2 linked regions of the Pokkaliibacter sp. MBI-7 genome follow. The protein of the gene in region 1 interacts with the protein of each later gene in a pairwise test. Links are inferred from orthologs where the notes say so. Each region holds a gene or a part of one and is shown in the gene's direction. Other genes may lie near its edges.

What was found. The genes of interacting proteins can lie anywhere in the genome.
Region 2: the proteins of btsR (region 1) and QCD60_RS04825 interact in binary tests that used the Escherichia coli proteins (3 or more experiments, as listed by UniProt). The link is inferred for Pokkaliibacter sp. MBI-7 from one-to-one orthologs.

What each region holds. Positions count from the first base shown.
Region 1 is NZ_JARVTG010000002.1:2,085,640-2,089,886, reverse strand. Bases 707-3,705 are described here. They hold btsR (two-component system response regulator BtsR), read left to right. Parts: upstream 707-1,859; coding sequence 1,860-2,552; downstream 2,553-3,705. Other genes in these bases: QCD60_RS29215 (carbon starvation protein A), read left to right, coding at 2,663-3,705; QCD60_RS29225 (sensor histidine kinase), read left to right, coding at 707-1,863. Outside these bases: more of QCD60_RS29225, read left to right, coding at 181-706; more of QCD60_RS29215, read left to right, coding at 3,706-4,102; QCD60_RS29210 (lysozyme inhibitor LprI family protein), read left to right, coding at 4,234-4,247. UniProt on the Escherichia coli protein: Member of the two-component regulatory system BtsS/BtsR, which is part of a nutrient-sensing regulatory network composed of BtsS/BtsR, the low-affinity pyruvate signaling system YpdA/YpdB and their respective target proteins, BtsT and YhjX.
Region 2 is NZ_JARVTG010000001.1:1,084,231-1,087,348, reverse strand. The notes cover bases 1-2,982. They hold QCD60_RS04825 (glutamate-5-semialdehyde dehydrogenase), read left to right. Parts: upstream 1-854; coding sequence 855-2,111; downstream 2,112-2,982. Other genes in these bases: rsfS (ribosome silencing factor), read left to right, coding at 2,769-2,982; nadD (nicotinate-nucleotide adenylyltransferase), read left to right, coding at 2,092-2,757; QCD60_RS04830 (LON peptidase substrate-binding domain-containing protein), read left to right, coding at 39-626; QCD60_RS04835 (UbiX family flavin prenyltransferase), read left to right, coding at 1-5. In the rest of the region: more of rsfS, read left to right, coding at 2,983-3,107; 23S rRNA (pseudouridine(1915)-N(3))-methyltransferase RlmH, read left to right, coding at 3,107-3,118. UniProt on the Escherichia coli protein: Catalyzes the NADPH-dependent reduction of L-glutamate 5-phosphate into L-glutamate 5-semialdehyde and phosphate. The product spontaneously undergoes cyclization to form 1-pyrroline-5-carboxylate.

The sequences.
Region 1 (4,247 bases):
TTACCGAGAGCTTATCAGGAACAGCGTCTTCGCTGTTCCTGACTAAGAGCGTGTCCACACTACGCCTTTGGTCTTTTCCCCATCTGTTGCCATCTCTGCCATACTCCCAGCATTTTCCGTGTCAGTTCCCCCGTCTCTGCATTGTTGATCTGACCGGATGTTCAGGGAGTGAGTTCAGCCATGATCGAGTCCATCGATGTTCAGCTGGTAGTGCCGCTGTTTCAGCAGATGAGCGTCTATCTGCTGATCGCCTATCTGTTCTCCAAAACACCGCTGTTCAGGCCATTGGCCAATCTGTCCAGCTGGCCGATCCACAAGCTGATGGTGTACGGCATCTTCTCCAGTTTCTGCATTATGGGCACCTACTTTGGCCAGCAGACGCTGGATGCCATTGCCAATACCCGTGCCATTGGTGCCATTCTCGGTGGCCTGCTGGGAGGGCCGCTGGTGGGGCTGGCGGTTGGCTTTACGGGTGGTATGCACCGTTATTCACTGGGCGGATTCACCGATGTGGCCTGTGCCATTTCCACTACGTGGGAAGGGCTGCTGGCCGGACTGGTGCACGCTTTCTGGCAGCGGCGCGGGCAGACCGAGCGCATTTTCAATCCTTTGCAGGCACTACTGCTGGGTATTGTTGCCGAAGGCTGCCAGATGGCGATTATCCTTGCGGTGGCTAAACCCTATGATCAGTCGCTGCGTCTGGTGGAGGCCATTGCCCTGCCGATGATGGTGGCCAATGCCCTTGGCGCCGCGCTGTTCATGAGCTTTATCCGCGATGCCAAGTTTCAGGCCGATGAGCTGGCCTCACAGGTATCCCGCCGCGCGCTGCGTATCGCCCGCCGTTGCGTTGGCCTGCTGGATGAGGGGCTGAATCAGCGCTCGGCGCAGGCCATTGCTGAGGTGGTCAAGGATGAAACGGGCGTGGCAGCTGTCGCCATCACAGACCGTCAGCAGATTCTCGGTTTTACCGGTATGGGGGCTGATCATCATCAGGTCGGGCGGCCGATCTCCTCGGTGATCACGCTGGATGCCATTCGTGATAACCGGGTGGTGTTTGCCGATGGCCTGACCACCCCCTATCAGTGCTCCATTGAAGGAAGCTGCGAGCTGGGCTCATCGCTGGTGGTGCCGCTGCGTGGCGAACAGGAGGTGGTGGGCACCATCAAGCTGTACGAGCCCAAGCGCAAGCTGTTCCGTAATCTCAATCGCAGTCTTGGTGAAGGGATTGCCGGGGTGCTCTCCAACCAGATCCTGCACAGCCAGTTGCAGGCCAGCCGTGCCCTGCTGGCGGAGGCCGAGCTGCGGGCGCTGGAGGCCAAGGTGAACCCGCATTTTCTGTTTAACAGCCTTAACACGGTGGCGGCGGTATTGCGCCGGGCACCGCAGGAGGCCCGTCAGCTGGTGCTGCATCTGGCCGAGTTTCTGCGCGGCAATCTGGGGCGCAACACGGTGACGGTGTCGCTGGTACAGGAGTTTGAGCATATTCATCACTATCTGGCGATCGAGAAGGCACGCTTTGGTGACCGCCTGCGCTTTGTCGAAGATCTGGATGAAGCGCTGGAGGATGAGCAGGTGCCTGCACTGGCCATTCAGACGCTGGTGGAAAATGCCCTCAAACACGGTATCAGCCGGGCTGAGGAGGGGGGGGAGGTCCGGCTGACGGCGCGGCAGCAGGGGGATCATATTCAGGTGATCGTCGAAGACAGCGCGGCCCAGGTGCCACAGCAGCATGATGGCCTCGGCTTGCGACTGGTGCGGGAGCGGTTTGCCGCACTCGGTGTCAGCTGTACACTGCAGCTCCACCACCAGCCGGGCATCGCAACCCGTGCAGAGCTGATCTGGCCCAGAGGAGTGCTGTCATGATTCGTGCCCTGATCGTTGATGATGAGCCGCTGGCCCGGGAAGAGCTGGCAGCCCTGCTGGAGGAGGCAGGCAGTGTCGAGGTGGTGGGCGAGGCGGGCAACGGCAAAGATGCTCTGTTGCAGGCCAGGGCAACGCAGCCTGACGTGATCTTTCTGGATGTGGATATGCCCGGGCTGAATGGGCTGGATGTCAGCAGTCTGCTGGCCGACCCGCGGCCGCTGCTGGTGTTTGTTACGGCGCATCAGGAATATGCCCTGACCGCCTTTGAGCAGGAGGCGCTGGATTATCTGCTGAAACCCGTCAACCCTGAGCGTCTGGCACGGACGCTGAAGCGTATTCAGGCGCAAGGTGTGGGAGAGATGGAACCGCTGGAGCGGCTGGCCTGCCATCAGGGCAACCGGGTACGGCTGGTGCTGCCCGCCGACATCGACTGTGCCTATGTCGATCTGACCGGCACACAGGTGCAGGTCGGCGGCGAAGAGCTGCACTGCCAGCTGCCGCTGAAAACGCTGGAGTCGCGGTTGCCACTGATTCGGGTGCATCGGCAGTATCTGATCAACATCGATGCCATCAGGGCGATTACCCAGAATGAAGGCGGTGCCGAAATTGAAACCCGCCACGGCGCCAGAGTGCCGGTGTCGCGGCGCTACTTCAAACTACTAAAGGATAAATTCCTGCTGCCCTTCTGACCGCTCAGGGGCGGATTACGACCACTCAGCCAGAAACAGACTGCCGCACTTCGTTGCAATCATTAAGCTCGCCTGCAAACCACCACAACAAACACAACAAGGGGGTAAGCATGCAGTGGTTTCTCCTCGGTGTCGCCTTGCTACTGGGCGGCTATTTTATCTACGGCAAGATCATTGAACGTATCTTTGGCGTGCGGCCAGAACGCAACACGCCTGCCCTGGTCAACAACGACGGTGTTGACTATGTGCCGATGTCCACCGGCAAGGTGTATCTGGTGCAGCTGCTCAATATTGCCGGTCTTGGCCCGATTTTCGGCCCCATTCTCGGCGCACTCTATGGTCCGACAGCGCTGCTGTGGATCGTCTTCGGCTCGATCTTCGCCGGTGCGGTACATGACTACTTCTCCGGCATGATGTCGGTGCGCGCCAACGGTGCCTCGGTGCCGACTGTGGTCGGACGTGAGCTGGGGACGGCTGCCAAACACTTCATGAATGCCTTTGCGGTCATCCTGCTGTTGCTGGTGGGTGTGGTATTCACCCTCGGCCCGGCCAAACTGCTGGGGAATCTGTCAGGAACCTCCGTACCGGTGTGGGTGGCGATCATATTTGGCTATTACATGCTGGCCACCATCGTTCCCATCGACAAGATTATCGGCCGCTTTTACCCGCTGTTCGGCGCACTGCTGGTATTCATGTCCGTTGGCCTGCTGATCGGTCTGGCGGTCAGTGATCATCCGTTCTATGCCTCCGGTATGACCTTCGCGAACCTTCACCCGGATCACCTGCCGCTATGGCCGCTGCTGTTTATCACCATTGCCTGCGGCGCGCTGTCCGGCTTCCATGCCACGCAGTCACCGCTGATGGCGCGTTGTGTGGAGAATGAAAAGAACGGCCGTTTCGTGTTCTACGGCGCGATGATCGGTGAAGGGGTGATCGCCCTGATCTGGGCGACGCTGGGCATGTCTTTCTATCAGAGCCCTGAAGCACTGAACGCCACACTGGCGGCTGGCGGTCCGGCGGCGGTAGTGGATGAAGTGTCTCGCTCGCTGCTGGGTACGGTGGGTGGTGTACTGGCCATTCTGGGTGTCGTGGTACTGCCGATTACCTCGGGGGATACCTCTTTCCGTGCTGCGCGTCTGATTCTGTCTGACTTCCTCAAGTTTGATCAGAAACCCATCGCCAGGCGCCTGCTGGTGGCCATTCCGCTGTTTGCCGTGGGCTTTATCATCAGCCGCATGGACTTCGATGTGATCTGGCGCTACTTCGGCTGGGCCAACCAGATGACTGCAGTGATGATGTTGTGGGCCGCTGCTGCCTGGCTGAAACGCCATGGCAAATTCCACTGGGTGTGCACCCTGCCTGCGGTATTCATGACCGGCGTGGTCAATGCCTACCTGCTGTCAGCCCAGATCGGCTTTGGTTTGCCCATGAGTATCGCCGGCCCGGTGGGTATCGCCTCATCGCTGGTGGTACTGGCCTGGCTGCTGCTGCGCGGTCGCAATGACAAGGATGAAGTGGATATGCCTGCTCTGGCGTCGTCGCAGAATTAAGCGGCATCCGGGCACAGATTCCACGTTTCAAGAAAGCCGCGCAGTGCTGCACTGCGCGGCTTTTTGTTTTTCGCTATGCTGCTGAGCCTGACAAGCTCTGTTACCGGGCAATGTGCTGAGGAGAAGCGGCAATGCTTAGGAATGT
Region 2 (3,118 bases), on another replicon or contig:
AATGATGGCATAGCGATCAGGAAGTGAAGTGCTGAGCTATGGATATTTTTCCAATATTTCCATTGAGAATGACGGCTTTCCCTTACGCCAACCTGAGTCTGCGCGTTTTTGAGCAGCGTTATCTGCGGATGACCTGCGAAGTGATGAAACAGCAGCAGTGTTTTGTCATTACCCCGTTGCTGGATGGTGCAGAAGGGAGTCCTGATGAGCAGCAGTTCGCTCAGGTAGGTTGTCTGGTCAGGGTCGATGACTTCCATAAGCAGGCCGACGGTTTGCTGGAGCTGGAGGTGCATGGTCTGGAGCGTGTCAATATCGGCAGACGCTGGCAGGAGGCTGACGGCCTCTGGAGAGGGGAAGTGGAACGGTGGCCTGAGGCAGAGGAACCCCTGGGGGTTGATCACGGCTGTCTTATCGAGTTGTTTGAAGCCATGTGTACTCACCCACTCATTGCCCGCGACAGTCCGGTGCGATGTCAGCAGTTACCTAATGCCAATGTCCTGAGCTGGAAGCTGGGAAGCTGCCTGCCGTTGCCGCCAGTCTGCCAGCTGCAGTTGCTGCAGGCTGAATCGGCAACCCAGCGACTGGCACTGATACATGGCTGGCTGGATCATGACATGGAGTGTTGAGCACTGAGGGAGCTGTTCGGAGCAGTCCAGAGTGCTTTAGTAACATCATGACGGATGGAGAGTGAGTTGTCCTCAGGCTATAATGGCCGATTCTTGAGGACAGGGCGGGTATCCCTGTCTGAATGCCGGACGAGTTGAGTGTCATCATCAGTAAGGTGATTGGCTCAATACGTCACTTTGTCAGCCGAGGAATGCCGTTCCATGAACGCGAATGAAGACCGCTCATCCCTGAGCGTGGAAAGTTACATGCAGTCTGTGGGCCAGCAGGCCCGCACCGCATCCCGTGCGATGGCACGAGCGGAAACAGAGCAAAAGAACAAGGCTCTTCTGGCCATGGCAGAAGCGGTTGCCAGCAAGCGCGATGAGCTGATGCAGGCCAATGAAGAGGACCTGCAACGTGGTCGCAGCAATGGCCTGGATGCCGCAATGCTTGACCGTCTGGCACTGACACCGGCCCGGATCGATAACATGATCGAAGGCCTGCGTCAGGTTGCGTCCTTGCCTGATCCCGTAGGCGAGATTTCTGACATGGCTTACCGACCTTCCGGCATTCAGATCGGTAAGATGCGTGTCCCTCTGGGTGTCATCGGCATCATTTATGAGTCCCGTCCCAATGTCACCATGGAAGCAGCCAGTCTGTGTCTGAAGTCTGGTAATGCGGCTATTCTGCGTGGTGGTTCAGAAGCTATTGCCTCTAACCAGGCACTGGCTGCGTGTATTCGTCATGGTCTGCAGGTTGCAGGGCTGCCAGCGGATGCTGTGCAGGTCATCGAGACTACGGATCGTGCGGCGGTTGGCTATCTGATCACCATGCCTGAGTTTGTAGATGTCATCGTCCCACGAGGCGGCAAGGGCTTGATTGAACGTATCAGTCGCGAAGCGCGTGTCCCTGTGATCAAACATCTGGACGGTATCTGTCACGTTTACATTGATAGTGAAGCGGATCTGACCAAGGCGATCAATATTGCTATCAATGCCAAGACCCATCGTTATGGGACCTGCAATACCATGGAGACCCTGCTGGTAGATGGCATGGTTGCTGACGTTGTATTGCCTCAGCTGGCTGAGCGCTATCACGAGCTGGGGGTGGAATTGCGGGGATGCTCCCGTACCTGTGCCATTCTTGGTGATATACAGGCGGCCACGGAGGAAGACTGGAGCACTGAGTATCTTGCCCCTGTGCTGGCCATTCGTATCGTCGATGGCCTTGATCAGGCGATGGATCACATCAATACCTACAGCTCTCAGCACACCGACGCGATTGTTACTGAGAACTACAGCAAAGCACGTCGTTTCCTGCGTGAAGTGGATTCCAGCTCAGTCATGGTCAACGCTTCTACCCGTTTTGCTGATGGCTTCGAATATGGGCTGGGAGCTGAAATCGGTATCTCCACCGATAAAATCCACGCCCGTGGCCCGGTTGGCCTGGAAGGTCTGACATCCCAGAAATATATCGTGCTCGGCGATGGGCAAATCCGTCGCTGAGTCTGCCATTGTGCTGCTGGGAGGGACGTTTGACCCAGTGCACAATGGTCACCTGCGCGTTGCCATGGAGTTGGCCGACGCGCTGCCCGAAGCCCAAATTCGTTTGTTACCCTGTCAGCAGCCTGTGCATAAGGCGGCCACTGGTGCTGATCAGCATCAGCGGGTGGCCATGTTGCAACTGGCCATTGCAGGTGAGCCGCAGCTGTTAATCGATCAGCAGGAATTGCAGCGTCAGACGCCGTCTTACACGGTACTGACGCTGGAAGCGATGCGGCAGCAGGTCGGCAATGAACGTTCGCTGTGCTGGGTGATAGGAATGGATTCGCTGCTGTCGCTGCCTTGCTGGCATCGGTGGCAGGAGCTGCTTGAACTGGCCAATTTGATTGTCGTGGCCCGTCCTGGATGGGAATGGCCGAGTCAGGGTGAAGTAGCAGAATGGCTGCACGGTTGTGCAGTGCATGATATGGGAGCCGTGCCACTGGCTGCTCATGGGCAGGTTCTGCGTTTGACCGTGCCGACACTGGACATCAGTGCTACCTATATCAGAAACCTAATTCGTCTGCGGCGCTCGGCACGCTTTCTGCTGCCGGATGCGGTGTGGTCGTACTTACAACAACAGCGCCTGTATGGCGCTGAGCCCATGTAATCAGAGGCAAGATGGAAACAACAGTTTTACTCAGCGAGATTGATAACCTGCTGGCCGATATGAAGGCCAAAGAAATCAAGGTATTGGATGTCCGTGGCCTGTCCAGTGTGACTGACTATATGGTGATTGCGTCCGGTACATCAAACCGTCACGTCAAGGCCATTTCCGAATACCTGACCGAGGAGGTTAAGAAGCGTGGTCTGCAGCCTATGGGTGTAGAGGGGCGCGAGGCATCAGAATGGGTACTGGTTGACCTGGGTGATGTGGTGGTGCACGTCATGCAGCCACAGGCTCGTGCCTTCTATGATCTTGAGCGTCTGTGGGCACGTCCTGAGGGCGCTGCACACTAATGAAAATTCGC